DNA from 3 places in the uncultured Haliea sp. genome. Region 1 is predicted to be linked to each of the others. Evidence: predicted binding sites of a transcription regulator. Region 1 holds the regulator's gene; each other region holds the start of a gene.
What was found. The regulator sigma-54, encoded in region 1, starts transcription at its own class of promoters, with help from an activator protein. The targets are predictions, from matches to a motif close to TGGCACANNNNTTGCNNT.
Positions count from the first base shown of each region.

Region 2: AACZ17_RS08030 (flagellar basal body-associated FliL family protein) is a predicted target of sigma-54. The motif match lies at 1,807-1,824, and genes of this name have one in related genera.
Region 3: AACZ17_RS15340 (DUF1328 domain-containing protein) is a predicted target of sigma-54. The motif match lies at 3,888-3,905, and genes of this name have one in related genera.

Region 1 is NZ_CAXBAE010000001.1:481,195-487,528, reverse strand. Features, by position in the region: gene mgtE (magnesium transporter) at 1-1,104, opposite strand, end outside; gene AACZ17_RS02270 (HPr family phosphocarrier protein) at 1,201-1,470, opposite strand; gene rapZ (RNase adapter RapZ) at 1,473-2,327, opposite strand; gene ptsN (PTS IIA-like nitrogen regulatory protein PtsN) at 2,336-2,794, opposite strand; gene raiA (ribosome-associated translation inhibitor RaiA) at 2,803-3,090, opposite strand; gene AACZ17_RS02250 (RNA polymerase factor sigma-54) at 3,198-4,685, opposite strand; gene lptB (LPS export ABC transporter ATP-binding protein) at 4,827-5,552, opposite strand; gene lptA (lipopolysaccharide transport periplasmic protein LptA) at 5,530-6,108, opposite strand; gene lptC (LPS export ABC transporter periplasmic protein LptC) at 6,089-6,334, opposite strand, start outside.
Region 2 is NZ_CAXBAE010000005.1:94,436-100,769, forward strand. Features, by position in the region: gene fliN (flagellar motor switch protein FliN) at 1-226, opposite strand, end outside; gene AACZ17_RS08025 (FliM/FliN family flagellar motor switch protein) at 231-1,202, opposite strand; gene AACZ17_RS08030 (flagellar basal body-associated FliL family protein) at 1,210-1,743, opposite strand; gene AACZ17_RS08035 (flagellar hook-length control protein FliK) at 1,958-3,277, opposite strand; gene fliJ (flagellar export protein FliJ) at 3,312-3,776, opposite strand; gene AACZ17_RS08045 (FliI/YscN family ATPase) at 3,773-5,143, opposite strand; gene AACZ17_RS08050 (FliH/SctL family protein) at 5,140-5,739, opposite strand; gene fliG (flagellar motor switch protein FliG) at 5,732-6,334, opposite strand, start outside.
Region 3 is NZ_CAXBAE010000015.1:43,542-49,875, reverse strand. Features, by position in the region: gene AACZ17_RS15360 (tRNA-dihydrouridine synthase) at 1-1,130, shown strand, start outside; gene AACZ17_RS15355 (crotonase/enoyl-CoA hydratase family protein) at 1,140-2,015, shown strand; gene AACZ17_RS15350 (sigma-54 dependent transcriptional regulator) at 2,009-3,364, shown strand; gene AACZ17_RS15345 (PRC-barrel domain-containing protein) at 3,389-3,637, opposite strand; gene AACZ17_RS15340 (DUF1328 domain-containing protein) at 3,974-4,141, shown strand; gene AACZ17_RS15335 (hypothetical protein) at 4,222-4,488, shown strand; tRNA gene AACZ17_RS15330 (tRNA-Val) at 4,492-4,568, opposite strand; gene AACZ17_RS15325 (nuclear transport factor 2 family protein) at 4,752-5,207, shown strand; gene AACZ17_RS15320 (HAD-IB family hydrolase) at 5,285-6,334, shown strand, end outside.

The sequences.
Region 1 (6,334 bases):
CAGGCCGTTGAGGATCCCCGCACCCACCTCGCGGTGGATCAGCCAGGATTCGTTGTTCTTGCTGACCTGTCCCAGGGCGATACCGCGCACCATCACCGTCAGCGTCTGGGTCCCGGCGATGCCCCCCATTGAGGCCACGATCGGCATCAGTACCGCCAGCGCCACCACTTTTTCGATGGTGTCCTGAAAGATGTTGATGACCGAGGCGGCAATAAACGCCGTGATCAGGTTGATGCCAAGCCAGATGGCACGCCTGCTCGCGGTGTTGAGCACCGGCGCGAAGGTGTCGGTATCTTCTGCCAGGCCCGCCATCGACGTCAGCGAGTGATCGGCGTCTTCGCGGATCACGTCGACCACGTCGTCAATGGTGATACGGCCGAGCAGACGTCCGTCATCGTCCACTACCGGGGCCGAGACCCAGTCATTGCGCTCGAACAGGCGCGCCACTTCATCGTCCGGCATGGAGGCGGGAATCGGCGGAACATCGGTGAGCATCATTTCCCGCACAGTGGCCGAGGGGTCGGACACCAGCAGCGTGTTTAGCGGCAGCAGGCCGATAAACTGGTCATTGCGATTGACGACAATCAGATTGTCGGTCATGGCGGGTATCTCGGTGTGCCGGCGCAGGTAGCGCAGCACCACATCCAGCGTCAGGGGCGGGCGGATGGTGATGGTGTCCGTGCTCATCAGGCCGCCGGCAGTGTCGTCCGGATAGTTCATGACCTGTTCCAGGCGGGCGCGGTCCCGGTGGTCCATCGAGTCGAGAACTTCGCGCGTTATCCGGTCCGGGAGCTGTTGCAGGATGTCGGCGAGGTCGTCGTCCTGCAGGTGTTCGGTAATCTGCGCGACTTCCGCCGCATCCATGTCGCTGAGGAAATGCACCCGGAGCTCGTCGCCGAGCTCATTGATGACGTCGCCTTCGTTCTCCAGTTCCACCATCTGCCACAGGATGTGGCGGAATTTGGGCGGCGAAGACTCCAGCAGGTGGGCGACATCGGCAGCAGGCAGTCCATTGAGCATGCGTTTGACGTCAGCGAACGTGCCACTCCCCAGTGCCTGGGACAGGCGTTCGAGTCTTGCCTGTGATGATGAGGGCTGCGCCATGGCTTACGGGTCCGCGGAAAAGGTGCTGGTGGCAATGCAGCGCAGATTATCCGGCAAAGCGCCGGGCGTAACAATGTGGCGGGGGGTCAGTGTGACCTATTCACCTTCATCAAACCGGTTTTCGACCAGCGTGCGCAATGCCTCCAGGGCAGCTTCCTCGTCGTGGCCATCGACCTCGATGTCGAGCACGGTGCCTTGCCCTGCCGCCAGCATCATGATGGACATGATGCTTTTGCCGTCGACCATCTCGCCATTGCGGCCCGCCCGTACAGTGCTGCTGTAGGCCGCAGTACAGCTCACGAACTTGGCGGCGGCGCGTGCATGCAAGCCGAGTTTGTTGATGATGGTGAGTTGCGCTTGAATCACGGTTACTGCAGTTCCCGGTGGCGAATATGAACCTGCGGGTACCGCTCCTTGTAGTGCCGGTAGAGCCTGGCCGCAAGATATACTGACCGATGTTGACCACCGGTACAACCGATCGCCACCGTCATGTAGCTGCGGTTGCTGTCCCGGTACTGCGGCAGCCAGCGATCCAGGTAGTCACAAATGCTCTCGAACAGCTCGCCGGTCATCGGCTGTGCTTCGAGGAAGTCCTGCACTTCCGTGTCCAGTCCATTCTGCAGACGCAGTTCTTTCACCCAGTGGGGGTTGGGCAGCATGCGCACGTCGAACACCAGGTCGGCATCCGTGGGCACGCCGCGTTTGAAGCCAAAGGACTGGATCAGCACTGACATGCTGCCCGAGCTCTCGCCGATCAGTCGCTGCCGTACGGCATCCCGCAGTTCGTAGATGGTCAGCTGGCTGGTGTCCAGTACCAGCGCGGCGGCGCTGGCGATGGGTTCAAGCAACTCGCGCTCGCGCTCGATGGCTTCTGCCAAAGGCATCTGTTCGCCACTCAGGGGGTGTTTGCGCCGGGTTTCGCTGAAGCGCTTGATGAGCACGCTGTCCTGCGCGTCCAGAAACAGGATCTCGCTGTTCACACTGTCCGGTAACGCGTCGACGATGGCGTTGAAGTCCTCGAGATTGCGCCAGGCATTGCGTGCATCAATGCACACCGCGGCGCCGCGGAAATGCTCAAATCCCGGGCGGCTGGCCTCATCGACCAGGGCGGGCAGCAGGGCGGCAGGGAGGTTGTCGATACAGTAAAAGCCCTCGTCCTCCAGCTGATGCAGGGCGGTACTTTTGCCCGACCCGGAGCGGCCTGAAATGATCACCAGGTGCATGGCGCGGGTCAGGCCTGCCACTCGGTCGCCCGCCGGAACAGCGTGGCACTGTCGGGGGCATCGCGCAATGCGTCGCAGAAGCTGGACTGGCTGAACAGGCGGGCGATGCGCGCCAGTATGTCGAGGTGGGCCTGGTGGGCCTCTTCAGGCACCAGAAGCACAAACAGGATATCCACCGGCAGGTCGTCCGGTGCGTCAAAGTCAATCGGCTCCTCCAGTGTGACCAGGCAGCCGATGGGCTGACTGCAATTGGCGATGCGGCAATGCGGGATGGCAATACCGGCACCCAGACCGGTACTGCCCAGGCGCTCGCGCGCGATGAGCTGGGCGAAGATATCCGCCTCGGCAAGCTCCGGACTGGTGTCGCTGACCACACTGGCCAGCGTTTCAAAGAGCCTTTTTTTACTGCTGCCGGGGGCACGGCAGACCGTGCGCCCCGGCGTCAGCAGTTCAGAAAGAACGTGCATGAAAGTTCCTAACGGGCTCGCGCCTTTTCCTTGTGTTTGATGAGCTGGCGGTCGAGCTTGTCGGCCAGTGCGTCAATCGCTGCATACATGTCCTCTGACTCCGCTGCGGCAAAGATGTCCGCGCCTGAAATGTGCACGTTGGCCTCGGCCTTCTGCACCATTTTTTCCACAATCAGGGTGACTTCGGTATTGGTTATCTGGTCGAAATGTCGCTGCAGGCGCTCGAACTTACTCTCCACATATTCACGCAGCGCATGGGTAACCTCTACGTGGTGTCCGCTGACGTTCAATTGCATACCTGACTCCTTCTTCTCATGAAAGCCGGGCTTGTCGCCCGGAACCGGTGTGCCGCGCTCTGCCGGCGGCAACCTGACCACGTACTGCCGGGCAGTACACTGATAGTCTAGACCAATCTCTTGCGCTCATTGGAGGGCGGGATCATCAACATCTCGCGATATTTCGCCACCGTGCGGCGCGCCACCTGCAGACCCTGCTCCTCCAGCACGGCGGCAATCTTGCTGTCGCTGAGCGGTTTGCGCGGGTTTTCCGCCGCCACCAGCTTGCGAATCAGCGCCTTGATCGCGGTGGAAGAGGCCTCGCCACCTTCAGTGGTGCCCACGTGGCTGGAGAAGAAATATTTCAGTTCGAAAATACCCCTCGGCGTGTGCATGTACTTGCGTGTTGTGGCGCGGGATATGGTCGATTCGTGCATCTCGATGGCGTCCGCAATGTCATGCAGCACCAACGGCTTCATGGCCTCTTCGCCATACTCAAGGAAATTGCGCTGGTGTTCCACGATCTTGCTCGCCACTTTCATCAGTGTTTCGTTGCGGCTGTGCAGGCTTTTCAGGAACCAGCGGGCTTCCTGCAGGTTGTCCTTCAGGAAGGTGTTGTCGGCACTGCTGTCGGCGCGACGTATCAGGCTGGCATAGCTGTCATTGATGCGCAGCTTGGGCGCAATGTCAGGGTTGAGCTCGACCACCCAGCGGCCGTTGCGCTTGCTCACGAAAACATCAGGCACCACATACTCCGTGGTGTCTTCGCCAACGCTCTGCCCCGGGTTTGGATCCAGGGTGCGGATCAGGTCCAGCACCTCTTTCAGCTGGGCTTCGCTGAGGCGCATGCGACGCATGATCTGCTTGTAGTCGCCGCTGCCCAGTTGTGCCATGTGCCGGCTGATCATCAGCCGAGCCTGTTCCACGCAGGGCGTACCCGGGGGAAGCTGTTGCAGCTGCACAAGCAGGCATTCCTGCAGGTCGCGTGTACAGACACCGGCCGGCTCAAACTGCTGCAGGCAGTGCAGCACCGCCACGACCTCGTCGAGGTCGATGTCCAGATCCGGCGTCAGCGACTCATGGATATCCTCGATACTGCTCTGCAGGCGTCCGTTGGCGTCGGTCGCATCGATAATGGCCATGGCGATGATGCGATCAGTGTCCGACAGGCGAGTGAGGTTCAGTTGCCAGAGCAGCTGGTCCTGCAGACTGTCGCGGGCGTTGTTGCGCGCGTCAAAATCGCCGTCAAACCCATCCTCTCCCTGGCTCGCGGGGGCCGAGGAGGAGGGCAGCAGGTCATCCCACTGGGTGTCGACAGGGAGTTCATCGGGGAGGGTGTCGGTTTGCCATTCGTCAGCGCTAGCGGCGACGTCGCGCTCTGCCTGTTCCGGAGTGGCTTCTCCGGTGGACTGGCTGTTCTCGGTCGCCAGCGCGCGGGCTTCAGCCTCGGCGTCGTAGTCGTCCTCGGCAAGTTCCAGCAGTGGGTTACTGTCCAGCGCCTGCTGGATCTCCTGCTGCAAATCCAGGGTGCTCAGCTGCAGCAGCTTGATGGCCTGTTGCAGCTGCGGCGTCATTGTCAGCTGTTGGCCAAGCTTGAGTTGAAGCGACTGTTTCATCAACGTACTGGATTCATCCCGGGTACCGCCGCGGGTTGGCTGTGATGCCAGTGTAGCGCTGGCGCAGGTAGCCGCGCAACAGAATGGCGCGAAATTTGCTTGCGGGATTGTGGAGGCGCGGGGCAGGGGTGAGGCCCTGCGTCAAAGCCTGAAGTGCTCGCCCAGATAGACCTTGCGCACGCGGGGGTTTTCCAGCACTTCCTGGGCATTTCCCTCGGCGATGATATGCCCCTCGCCGACGATGTAGGCACGCTCGCAGATGTCGAGGGTTTCGCGGACGTTGTGGTCTGTGATCAACACGCCTATGCCGCGCTTGCGCAGATGAATGATGATGTCCTTGATATCGGAAACCGAGATCGGGTCCACGCCGGCGAAGGGTTCGTCAAGCAGGATGAAGTCGGGCTCGGTCGCCAGTGCGCGGGCGATTTCCACGCGGCGCCGCTCGCCTCCGGACAGTGCCTGGCCGAGGCTGGTGCGCAGGTGAGTCAGGTGGAACTCCTCCAGCAGCCGGTCGCAGTGTGCCAGTCGCTCGGCCTTGCCCAGGTCGGGCCGCGTTTCGAGAATCGCGAGCAGGTTGTCCTGCACGCTCAGCTTGCGGAAAATGGAGGCCTCCTGGGGCAGGTAGCCAAGCCCGCGGCGCGCCCGGTCGTGCATCGCCAGTGACGTGATATCTTCGCCATTCAGTTCGATGCGCCCGGCGTCTGCCGTGATAATGCCAACCACCATGTAGAAGCAGGTGGTTTTACCTGCCCCGTTGGGGCCCAGCAGACCGACCACCTGCCCACTGGAAATCTCCAGCGAGACGTCGATGACCACCTTGCGACCCCGGTAGGCCTTGGCCAGGTTACTCGCCCTGAGTTGCGCCACGCTGCGCCTCTTGTTCGTCGCCTTCCAGCACCTCGGCGGGGATGACGACCTCGACCCGGCCGCCGTCCTCGCGCCGACCGGCGTCGGCCCTGACCCGCTGCTCCGCCATGAAATAATCGATGGTATTGCCGGTAACAATCGAGCCGTCCTGCTCAATCCGCGCTTCGCGGCTGAGTTTCACCCGCTCCTGGGATTTGAAATACTCGATGCTGAGCGCTGCTGCGTGAATAACCGCCTTGTCGGCCGCCGGCTGCTGCTGCATACGCGCCGGGCTGCCTTCCGCCACGATGCGGTCAGCGGCCTCTCGGCCATGGAAGATGGTGAGCTTGTTGGCCTGGATCTGCAGGCTGCCCTGTTGCAGACGCACGTTTCCCGTGTATTCGGTAAAGCCCTCGCGCTCATCGCGCAAGGCCTGATCAGCACTGATTCGAATTGGCTGCTCGCGGTCGCTGGGCAGCGCCTGTGTGGCGCTGGCCAGCAGCAGGCTGATCACCGCAAGCCCGATGCTGAGTGCACGTGGGCCAATGCGACTCCCCTCAGGAGCCTTCCGGAACATAGATCCCCTCCACGCCGGGCATCAGGCGTATGGTTTGGCGCTTCAGGTCTGCGAACATCCCGTCGGCGGTAAGTACATTGTTGCCCTGGGTCACCCTGACCGGGACCTTGGACCTTGCGGTGCGCTGTTTCAGGTTGAGGGTCATGGCGCTGGTTTCCAGAACACCCCCGGCCTTGTCATCAGTCAGCACCACGTCTTTGCGCAATATCAGTATGCCAGTCCGGTG
Region 2 (6,334 bases), on a different contig from region 1:
CATTGACCTCACGGTCCAGCTCCACCAGGGCACCCTGGTTCAGCGCCAGCAGATCCTTGATGGACATCCGTGTGCGCCCTATCTCCACCGACAGGGTCACCGGCACGTCCAGCAGCAGGTCGAAATTGATCTCACCGCCGCCGGCTCCGCCGGCAGTGCCGGGCGACAGCTGCTGCAGCGTCTCGCCAGCGGCTTCGCCGGCGCCCTGTTCGTCCTGTTCACTCATGATCTCATCCTGTGCTTTTACCCGCCGGCGCATCGGTGCCGGCAAATCCCGTGATCTTGATCGCCTTGTGCCCCTCGTAGGCGCCGTAGCGGCCGCTGGCCAGACGCACACCTTCCACGCAGAGATCCACCTCGTCGGGCACTGCAATATCGATGACCGAACCGACCCGCAAACCGAGGACTTCACCCAGGGTGAGTTCGCGGCTGGCAAGCATCACCGCAACATCCACCTTCACCGCGGGCAGTTCCCGACGCAGGTGCGGGCCCCAGCCCTGCCCGGCGTCCTCCGCCGCGGCTTTGCGCGGTGCGCTAAAGCGCTGTTTCCAGGGCTCGAGTGCCGCGAAGGGCAAGAGCAGGGCGACGTCTGTCGTCAACGCGTTGAGGGTGACGGCAAACACCATCTGCACCAGCTTGTCGCCGGAGGGCAGCGAGGCGATGGCATCCACATGGGGCGCGGTATGCGCTTCGCCCGGCTCCAGCGGCAGTTTGTCGGCCCAGGCGGCGACCAGCGACCCTGTCACCTGTTCTGCGACACGCTCGGCCAGCCGCAGCTCGCTGGGCGTCAGGGCTGTGCGCGGCAGGTTGGCGACGCTGCCGCCGCGCACCCCGCCGAAATAATCGTTGACCAGTTGGGACAGCAGCGGTGCCGGACACACCACATGACCGTGGCCGGCCAGCGGTGCCAGCTCCAGCGTGGACACCGCCACGCTTTCCGCCAGCGATGCCAGAAGCTCCTCGCAGGAGAGCACCCGCAAGCCCGCGGCCGCCACCTCGAACTCACTGCCGAACACATCCTCCAGGCCCTGTGCAAGCTGTTCAGCCTGCCTCTCCTGCAGGGGGGGCAACAGCGTCAGCTGGTTGAGCAGCGATTGCTCGCGAGCGGTGAAGTCGAAGGCGCGATAGCCGCCACTGTCAGCGGTATTGCCGCCGGTCAGAGCATCGAGTTCGCCTTCGGAGAGCAGATCGCTGCCAGCCATACCGGACCTATTGCAACACGAAGGATGTGAAGTAGACGTCCTGCACGGCATCCTGCCCGGACAGCTTGAGCACCTCATTGACGGCCTTCAGCACATCCTGGCGCAGCGTCTCCTTGCCCTCCACCGTGCGCAGCGCATCAAAATCCTGGTCGCTGAGCAGCATGATCAGCCGGTTGCGCACCGCGGGCATGTTGCGCTGGGCGTTTTCCAGGGCTGCGGGCTCGTAGGCCATCAACTGGATATCGGTCTGGATATAGCGCATACCGCCCTTGTGGTCGAAATTGACCAGGAACTTCTCCAGCGGCATGTACGCCGCCTCACGCTCCTCGACCTTGGGCGCTGCGGGCTCTGCCCCCGCCACCTCAGTCGCCGCGTCGTCATTGTTGCCCAGCAACAGGAAGGCCGCAGCCCCCCCGCCACCCAGCAGCACGACCACCACCGCAATGATGGCAATCAATTTACCCTTGCCGCCGCCTGACGCCTTGTCGGCATCACCCGCGCCATTACCCTTGCCGAGATTGAGATCTTCTTTTGCAGCCATGCTTGCTCCTCGCAACTGACCGGCAGCCCTGCCGAATGCCGCCATAGGTCAGCAACATCCCCTGAAGCAAGAGCTATACCAGAAAAATTATTTCTAATGATTACAAACAGTTAAGGCGCAGAGTGTGCGGCGAGTGCCAGTATTTTGACACCCCGCGCCCGCGTGGCTGCCCGGGGGCAGCCTGCGGGCATACTAGACTGAAAAAGGCGGGAAGTTAAATGTAGTAGTCGACCAGGCGCGCGCCGGCAGCGGCGGGCTGGGACGCGGATTCCGCGGCGCCGGAGAGAAACCCGTCGCCGCTGTCGTCAGCTGCTGCCTGGCGCGACCCGCCGACGGCGTCACGCTGGCTGTCGCCACTGCCCTGCGACTGGCTGGACACGTCACTGTGGGCCAGCTGCAGGCCGCTCTGGGCGAGCATTTCACGCAAGCGCGGCAGGGACTGTTCAATGGCATCCCGGGCTGCGGCGGAATCCGCCACGAACAGCACACGCGCCTGGTCGCCCTCAGTGGTGATAGACACCTGCAGGCGACCCAGGTCCGCGGGGTGCAGCTGCAGCGTCGCCTCGTGGCCACCATTGCGGGCGAACACCTGCAAGCGGTTGGCCAGTTCGCCGGTGAACTCCGGATCCTGGGGCGTGTGTGTCATTGCCAGCTGGGCGGGCGTGCGCGGAGCGGCAGGGGCCTGGGCGTCGGCCTGCGCAGCGGCACCCTGTGCCGCGGCCGTTACCGGTGTGTTGAGCGCAGCAGCGTCCACATTGCCGGACGCGGAGGCCAGACGCGGGGCATCAACAGCGCCTTCCACGGCGCGCTGGCGCAGGCCCTGCAGCACTGCCGCCTCCTCGCCGCGTGCACGCTCAGCCGCCGCCAGCATGCCGGACTCCTCCGCCGCTGTGGCGGTTGCTGCGGGCGCAACCACCCTCTCCGCCCGGCTGTTGGCCTCGCGTGTGCCCGCTCCCGGCAACAGGTCAGCGGCAGCCTCAGGTGCCGCCGGTACTGACGAGCCCAAAGGCGTTGCTGCCCCGGTGGTGACATTGGCGCGGACGCTGCCCTCCAATGCTCCCGGTAAATCGCCGCGCAGCGCCGCTTCAGCGGTGGCGACAGGCAGGGGAAGGGCCGGGTTCGCCGGTGATGGCGTCGCGTCTCCCGGCAGTGCCGCGTCACCGGCGCCCGCCGCAACCAGGTCACTCGTGGCAGCCGATGCCTGGCCGGCGCCCTCCAGACCGGGCTCCGCGAGTGCCTGCAGGGAAAGCGTAAAGGACTGCCAGGCAGCGGTGGGCGGCTCCGCCGCAGCGCCCGCGGTGCCGACCGGCGGGGGGGCAAGAGCTGCCTCTGCGGCGTCAGGCGGCAAAGTGCTGCCGCGGGAGGGCGCGGCATTGCCGCCCCTGGCGTCGGCGGCAGGCTTGTCCGCTGAGGCCGCGCGAGCGGCTGCGAACATCTGCGAAAATCCGTTTTCAGCGCCATCCTGAGCTGTATTACCGGGCGCAGCGGCGGCGTCCGAGCTGGCAACAGGCAGGCTTTGCAGTACCGTGATCATGTAGGGTCTCCCGTGTTACAGGAGATTCAGCAAATTACGTGCCAGAGCCGGGGGGCTCCTGACCGGGTGGCACAAACCCGGCGTTGAACCGCTCGTCCACGGCGCGCTGTTCCACGCGCTCAGCATGTTCCTGGGCGAGAATGCGCCGGCGCGCGACAAAGTCCTCGAGGGTGGAGGTCTGCAGCGATTTCTGCATCCAGTCCTGGCGCTGCTGCTGCAGCTTCTCGGTGCTCTCCGCGACGGTGCTGAGCTGCAGGCGAATGGCGTCGTTTAAGTTGGACAGGAACTGACGATAATCCTGCAGTTGCGCCGCGGCCATACCCGACGCCGACATCTCGCGCAGCTGCTGTTCGTATTCGTCGGCGAAGCGCCTCAGCTGATTGAGCTGGTCGTTGTTGCGACTGTGGTGCGCCTGCTGTTCCTGCAGGTTGCGCGCCGCGCCGGCCTGGTCGGCGCGAGCCACGGTGACGACCTTGTCGAGTTTATCCGGAGCGGTCATGACTGGCCTCCGAGGCCTGCGGCCCGGGCGGTGTCGAGCAGTGCGTTAAGGCTGTGCTGCATATCCCGTTTCTCATTCCAGGGTTGGCTGATCAGCGCACGCAACGGGCCTATCGCGCCCAGGGCCCGGTCGATGGCCGGGTCGGTGCCGCGTTCGTAGGCACCGATGGTTATCAGGTCTCGATTCTCCCGCCACACAGAATACAACTCCTTGAGCTGCCGTGCCAACTGTAGCTGTGCCGGGTCCACCACATTGACCATTGAGCGGCTGATGGAGGCTTCGATATCGAAGGCCGGGAACATGCCGGAGTCCGCCAGCTGCCGCGACAGCACAATGTGGCCGTCGAGAATGGCGCGTGCCGAATCGGCGATCGGGTCTGCCAGGTCATCCCCCTCGACCAATACCGTGTAGATGGCAGTGATGGAGCCCTCCTCGGTATTGCCCGCGCGCTCCACCAGCGCCGGCAGCAGCGAAAACACCGAGGGCGGATAGCCCTTGGCGACCGGCGGCTCGCCGGCGGCCAGGCCGATTTCACGCTGTGCCTGGGCAAAGCGGGTCAGCGAATCCAGCAACAGCAGAACATTCTTGCCCTGCCGGCGGAAGTGCTCCGCGATGGCGGTGGCGCGCCAGGCGCCGTGCACCCGCATCAGGGGCGGGTCATCCGCCGGCGTTGCCACCACCACCGCACGCCGCAGCCCCTCAGGCCCGAGGATTTCATCCACGAATTCCCGTACCTCGCGCCCGCGCTCGCCCACCAGCCCGACCACGATGACATCCGCGGCCGTGTGCCGGGTCATCATGCCCAGCAGCGTGCTCTTGCCCACCCCGCTGCCGGCAAACAGGCCCAGGCGTTGCCCGCGGCCAATGGTCGCCAGCGCGTTGATCGCCTGCACGCCAACATCCAGCGGTTCGCGCACGGAGCCGCGTGCCAGCGGATTGATGGCACCGCCGCGCAGGGGCGCGTAGTCGCGGAACATCACCGTGGGGCCACCGTCCAGGAGATGGCCAGCGCCGTTGATAACACGGCCCAACAGGTGCTCGTCGACGCCAACCCGGTGACTGAAGCCCAGCGGGCGCACGCGCGCACCGAGCATCACCCCGTGCAGGCTGCCCTCCGGCATGAGAATCAGCCGACCCTCGGAAAAGCCCACCACCTCGGCTTCCACGCTGCGCTGTTCTTCCGCCTGAATACTGCAGCGGCTGCCCACCGCACCGGTGCACCCGGCCACTTCCAGCCGCGTGCCGACCATACGCACCAGGCGACCCTCGCGAATGGGCGTTACCGCACTCACGCGGGCGCCCAGGCCGGCGATCTGGCGCTGCAGGCGGCTCACCCGCTCGGCCTCCAGATCCGCCACTGCGCTCATGTCTCTGTTGCTCCACCCACGGCACCGCGGCTCTCGCGCAGCGCCCGCAACACTTCCTCTAGCCGCCGCTCGGTAGAAGCATCCACATAGCTCTCGGCGGTGGCCACACGACAGCCTCCACGCAGCAGCGTGGCGTCGGTGTGCAGGGTGACCGCCAGCTTCGGCAGTTCGTTCGCCAGCCACTCCCGCACCAGGGCGGCATCGGCCGGATGCAGGTGCACATCTACCGGCCCCTCGACCGCCTCCAGAATCTCCAGTGCCTCCGCCAGCACGTCCTGAATGGCGCCCGGCGAGGTCTCCAGTTCACGTCGCACCACGGCGGTTGCCACGCGCACGACAAGTTCGGAGAGCTCACGCAGCAGATCGGCCTCCTGCTGGCGAAACGGCGCGGCCATGTTGCCCAGCAGGGCAGCCAGTTCGGCTGCCGTGGCCGCGGCCCTGGCGCGCCCTGCCGCAAGCCCCTCGGCGTGCCCGGCAGCATAGCCTTCAGCACGCGCGCGCTCGGCGATGGCCGCGGTATCCGGTACCGCGGCCGCGGGGGCCGCATCCTGGAGTGGCGGTGGCTGCCAGCTGCGCGGACGACCGGGGTCAGACAAAATCATCGCCCCCTTTGCCCAGCGTGATTTCGCCTTCGTCCGACAGGCGAGCCGCTACCGCAAGAATTTCCTTCTGCGCCGCCTCCACTTCGGACAGCTTCACCGGGCCCTTGGCCTCGAGGTCTTCGCGCAGCATATCGGCGGCGCGGGAGGACATGTTGTTGAAAAACTTGTCCTGCAGGCGGTCGTCCACGCCTTTCAGCGCAATCACCAGGCTGTCGACCGCGATTTCGCGAATCAGGCGCTGCATGCCGCGGTCGTCGAGTTCCATCAGGTTGTCGAACACGAACATCAGCTCACCGACTTTTTCACCGAGTTCCGCGTCGGCCTCCTTGAGCGCGCCGAGCAGTTCCGACTCGACGTCAGCCTTGACGTTGTTCAGGATGGCCGCAGCACTGGTCATGCCGTTGACCGAGCGCGGTGGGGTCTTGCGCACCTTGCCCAGCTGCTTTTCCAGCACCTTGTCCAGCTCTTCCATCGCCGCCGGGTCGATGACCTGCAGGCGGGCCACGCGCAGCAGTGCCTCACTGCGCACCGGCTCGGGAATGTTCACCAGCACCTGGGCCGACTGTTCTTCATCCAGCGAGGCCAGCAC
Region 3 (6,334 bases), on a different contig from region 1:
TTCCGAAGCTGACTCCCAATACCCCGAATATCGCCGAGATTGCCCGGGCCGCTGCCGAGGGCGGGGCTGACGCACTCTGCGCCATCAACACCCTGGGGCCGGGCTACACGTCTTCACACGGCCACCCGGTGTTGAGCAACGGCGCCGGTGGCATGTCGGGCAAGGGGGTGCTGCCCATTGCCCTGAAATGTGTGCGCGAGGTGATCGCCGCGACCGGACTGCCCGTCATCGGCTGTGGGGGTGCGAGCAGCGCGGAGGACGTGCGCGCCTTTTTCGACGCCGGCGCCAGCGTGGTGGGCGTGGGTTCTGCGCTGGTGGGCATGACCACCGGCGACATGCAGGCGTACTTCAGCACCCTGCAGCGCGACCTGGACCACAACAGCGACCGGGCCGGAAGCCTGGTGCGCTATGACATCGACATGCAGTTCCGCCCGGTCTCGCTGGTCAGCAATGAGCGGGTGTGTGACGACATTGCCATTCTCACCTTCGACCGCAAGATCAACGTGCAGGCGGGGGAGTTCATTTTCCTGTGGATTCCGGGCCTGGGCGAGAAGCCGTTCTCGGCACTGACCGATGACCCCTTCTCTCTGGTGGTCATCGACCTGGGCGAGTTTACCCACGCGCTGATGGACCTGCCTGTGGGCACCGAAGCCTACGTGCGCGGGCCGCACGGCGTGCCGGTAGAGCCTCCGGAAGACGCGCGCATCATGGCAGTGGCAGGCGGGACAGGGCTGGCTGCCGTCTACCAGATTGCCCGGGATTTCGGCAACGCCGAGATATTTGTCGGGGCGCGCAGCGACGACAGGCTGTACTTCCTCGATGAATGCGCGCAGATTGCAGAGCTGCACGTGGCCACCGACGACGGCAGCGCCGGCTACCACGGCCGCGTCACCGAGTTACTGCGCGAGCGACTGAGTGGCATGCCCGCGGAAGACAGGGATGCGCTGGTGTTTTACAACTGCGGCCCTGAGCCCATGGTGCACGCCGCTGAGGCGGTACAGCGCGAGTTCTGCCAACCCGGGCAGATTTTCAGTGCCATCGACTACCTCACCAAGTGCGGGGTGGGCATCTGCGGAGCCTGCGCCGCGCCGGACGGCCGCCGCGGCTGTGTCGACGGCCCATTTCTATAGGAGCGAATTGTGTATCAGTACCAGACACTCACCACCCAGGTTGAGGATCGGGTTTGCACCCTCACCCTGAACCGTCCCGAGCAGTTGAACGCGTTCACCGTGGAGATGGCCAACGAGCTTATCGATTTTTTCACGCGCGCCAGCGACGATGACGACATCGGCGCCATTGTCGTGACCGGCGCCGGCCGCGCCTTTTGCGCCGGCATGGACCTGTCACCCGACGGCAACACCTTTGGCCTGAATGAAACGCTGACACCCACACTGGCAGACCTGCGCGAGCGCCCTGACGATCCAGAGATCGTCGACGGTGTGCGCGACACCGGCGGCCGGGTCACACTGGCGATTTTCGACTGCAAGAAGCCGGTGATCGGCGCCATCAACGGCGCTGCGGTAGGCATTGGCGCCACCATGACCCTGGCGATGGATATCCGCCTGGCCTCCGACCGTGCGCGCATCGGCTTTGTCTTCGGCAAGCTCGGCATTGTGCCAGAAGCCTGCTCAAGCTGGTTCCTGCCGCGTATCGTCGGTATTCAGCAAGCGCTGGAATGGGTCTACACCGCAGACATCTTCGATGCGCAGGAAGCCATGAGCGGCCGCCTGGTGAAGGCGGTCTATACGCCCGATGAGTTGCTGCCGGCGGCGCGCGCCCTGGCGCAGCGCATCATCACCAACCGCTCGCCGGTGGCCATCGCACTGGCCAGGCAAATGCTGTACCGGAATGCGGCAGCGGAACACCCGCGTGTGGCGCACGAAGTAGATTCCATCGCCATGTTCTATACCAGCCTGGAGGACGGCAAGGAGGGGGTCGCCAGTTTCCGGGAGAAACGCGACCCCAACTTCAGCGGCAAAGCGTCCGCCATGCCCGCCTTCTACCCCTGGTGGTAACGCAGGGCACTGCTGCGCCCCTGGGCCTGATCGTTGACGCCGATCAGGAGACCGTTGATGCACTCTCCGAGCTGCTTACCGCAAAGGGGTTTAGCACCCTGCACTGCGGCACTCTTGTCGAGGCCAGCGAGACCCTCGAGGCACATGCTGACGCTCTAGCGGTGGCCTTCATCGCCCTGGACCTGCCTGACGGAGAAGGCCTCGAATTGCTGGGCAAGAACAGCCTGCTTCGGGACCACACCGATGTCGCCCTGATACATCATGACGATGATCCCGCACGCACGCAGCGCGGTATCCGGGAGCAGGCGAGCTACTTCTTTCGCAAGCCACTGGACGCCGTATTCATCGGCGAAGTGCTTGAGGATATCGGCCGGGAATGCGCGCAGGAGGCGAGCGGGGACGCCGTTGATGACAGCGTGGCCATCGACCAGTTCGGCATGATGCGCGGCAACTCACCGGCGATGCGCAAACTGTACCGCGTAGTGAGGAAGGTGGCACCTTCCAGTGCAACGGTACTCGTGGTGGGTGAAAGCGGCACCGGCAAGGAACTCGCTGCCCAGACCCTGCACCAGATGTCCGGTTCGGAGGGTCCCTTCGTCGCCATGAACTGTGGGGCTATCGCCAGCGAACTGGCGGAAAGCGAGCTCTTCGGCCACGAGAAAGGCAGCTTCAGTGGTGCGGAGCGGCGCCATGCCGGCTACTTTGAAAGGGCAGAGGGCGGCACGCTGCTACTCGACGAGGTGGGGGAGATGCCGCTGGACCTGCAGGTCAAGCTGCTTCGCGTACTGGAAACGGGCAAGTTTCGTCGCGTCGGCGGCACCGAGGACCTGTCGATGAACGTGCGCTTTGTTGCAGCAACCAACCGGGATCCGGAGGCGGCGATTCAAGAGGGCTTGCTGCGTGAAGACCTCTATTTCCGTATTGCGCAGTTCTGCCTGCGCATGCCGCCGCTGCGCGAACGTGACCGGGATATCGCAGGTCTGGCGCACGCGTTCCTGAACGAACTCAACACGGAACACGGCACAGCGAAGCGTTTCTCACCGGATGCCATCGCCACCATTGAAGACTACGCCTGGCCGGGTAACGTGCGCGAGCTGAAAAGCGCCGTAGAGCGGGCTTTTATCCTCGCCGAAGACACGCTCGAGCCGCAGCACCTGCCCGAGGGCCAGATTGAGCAGGCCGGTGAATTCCTGCGCATATCCGTGGGAGAATCACTGCAGCAGACCGAGAAGCAGCAGATCCTCGCGACCATCGAGGCCTGCAAAGGCAACAAGAAGGCGGCTGCTGAAACGCTCGGCATCGCCTTGAAGACGCTGTACAACAAACTCAAGGAATACGAGAAGGATTAGGACACGCGGGCCGGCCCGGGCCCGTCACTCCCGGTTCTCGCGCAACAGTTGCTCTCCCCGAGCCGTCAACACGAAGCCCTGCCTGTGCTTCACCCGGAACATGGCTGCCCAGGGCATGAGTACCGTGCCCCGTTGCGGCAGCGTGATTCGCGCGAAGCGCACAATGCCCGCGGCGGGGTCGATCTGCAGCTCCGAGATCACCCCGACTTCAGAGCCACGGGCATCATACACTCCAGCGCCCAGCAGGTTTGCGGTTGGCGTCGCCTGGTCCATGCTTTCACCCTCTTGCTACGTCATCCGTTGGGGGATGCATAATCCACACCAATATGGATTCCGCGCGCAAATCCGCGTCATCACCACCGCAGGGAGCATCGCCCGCCTCAGCTGCACCACTGTTTTTGTAAAAAGGTGCAGGACCCCCGGTCATTTTTGCAAGTACAGGGCGTCACCTGAGACGCAGCGCATCAACTCACTCCTCGCCAGACCCAAGGTATACAGGGCTTTCAAGCGATCTGAGCGGCTTTGGCACGGTTCTCGCAACAACCCTCTTACAGCCGCTCAGCGTGTCTGCACAACTGGGCACCTGAAGGCGCAACGAGGAGAATTATCATGCTGTACTGGGCACTTATCTTTCTTGTGGTTGGTCTCGTCGCTGGCTTGCTTGGCGCCTCTGGCATTGCCGCCATCGCGAGCCAGATTGCATGGATACTGTTCGTCATCGGTATCGTGCTGCTGGTCATCCACCTGGTGACTGGTCGCAAGCCGCCGGCGCCATAACAGCTGCCAATCGGGGTCGCAAGGCCCCGACTTTTCATCGAACGCCGAGAAAACCCACGACCCACATTGGAGGTTCCACCATGTCACTACTCGACTCAGCTACCGAAATGATTGAGAAACGAATGGAGCAACTGAATCACAAGATCGAAGCAGAGCAGGCCGAGGCGGAACGTAAAATGGCCGAAGCCGAAAGCGAAAAAGCGCGGGCGGACATGCAAACCGAGCTCAAGGAGCGCACCCGAAAGCTGCAGGAGCAGATCGATGACGCGGGACAGAAACTCGCCGATGCGAAATCTGCCAGCGAATCGCGCTTGCAGGAGATCGTGGACAGTTTTAGGGGGAAGTAAGGGTGGTAGGACCAGGCGGATTCGAACCGCCGACCTCTACCATGTCAAGGTAGCGCTCTAACCAACTGAGCTATGGTCCTGTCGTGAGGGCCGCGATTATAAAGCTGCCGCGAGGATTCCTCAACCAGTTTCGCGGGCAAGGTTTTTGCCGCGACCGGGGCTTTCACTCCGCCAAGGGTGAACCGGGAAACGCGACTGTGGCGCCGCAAAACCGAATGCGTATACACTCCACTGTCCAGTCATTCGAATAACAGGACATTGGTATGTTTGATAACGAGCACCCGGCGCGGCGAGCAGCCCTGCTCTCGCGCGAGTACGTTCACAGCAAGAACAAGGCCGGATGGCTGGGCCTCTACGCTGAGGACGCGATCATCGAGGACCCTATTGGGGTCTCGCACATTGACCCGGCCGGCAAGGGGCACCGTGGGCCCGCGGCACGAGAAGCCTTCTGGGACAACTTCATAGCGCCGGTGGACATCCGCATCGAGATTCTTGAATCCTTTGCCGCGGGCAACGAGGTTGCCAACCTGGTCACGCTGACCATCACTATCGACGGCGGCGAAGGCAAAACCTTGCAGCAGAAGGTGCACGGTGTGTTCACCTATCACGTCGATGACGCCGGCAAGCTGCTGTCGCTGCGTGGTTACTGGGAGACCGATGACCCGCGCAATGCCCTGATGCAGGTCGCTGCGGATGGCACGTTGACCCCGCTTGCCTGAACGCTTCCCTCTCACAAGCGGGATGATATGCTTGAAGGCATAACAGGCGACTACACACTGGCGCGGCGGGGATCGGCATGGCAAGTGTTCAACAACTTCTCAGGGATATAGCGGCCGCGCCGGATGGTCCAGCCATTGCCGCCATATTCGATTTCGACGGCACGATTATCTCCGGCTACTCCGCAACCTCGTTCATCCGCGAACAGTTGCGGCGCGGCGACCTGCAAACCCGGGAGCTGCTGGAACTGGCCCAGGCCATGACCAGCTTCGGGCTGGGCAACCTCGGCTTTTCCGCCATGATGACCGTGACAACCCAGTTCCTGCGCGGCATCACCGAAGCCAGCTACGAAGATCTCGGGGAAACGCTGTACAACGACCAGCTCGCGCGTCGCATCTACCCGGAATCGCGCGCCCTGATCAATGCCCACCTGGCCAAGGGGCACACCGTCGCCGTGATTTCCTCGGCCACGCCATACCAGGTTGTGCCGGCCGCGCGCGACCTGGGCATTGAGCACGTCATGTGCACCGAACTGGAAGTCGAGGACGGGCTGTTCACCGGGCAGGTAATCCGGCCCACCTGCTTCGGCCAGGGCAAGGTAGATGCGGCAGAACGCCTCGCAGGCGAGCAGGGCGCCGACCTCGACCAGAGTTTCTTTTACAGTGACAGCCACGACGACCTCCTGCTGCTGGAACGTGTGGGCCTGCCGAGGGTCCTGAACCCGAACACGCGTCTGCTGGGCATCGCCCGGGACCGGCACTGGCCCGTCGCGCGCTTCTCCAGCCGCGGCCGCCCCTCGCTGTCGCTCTACCTGCGTTCAGCGGCGGCAACCGTGAGCCTGGTGCCGACCTTTCTCGCCGGCCTGCCGGTCTATGCACTGACCCGATCGAAACGCCAGTCGCTGAATTTCTCCCTGTCACTGTTCGCGGACACCGCGAGCGCACTGATTGGATTGGACCTCAACGTCAAAGGCAAGCAGCACCTGTGGTCGCACCGACCGGCGGTGTTCATCTTCAACCACCAGAGCAAGGCGGATGTGGTGGTGATCGCCAGCCTGCTGCGGGCCGACATGGCGGGGGTGGGTAAAAAGGAAATTCGCGATATGCCGGTGATCGGCCGGGTACTGGAA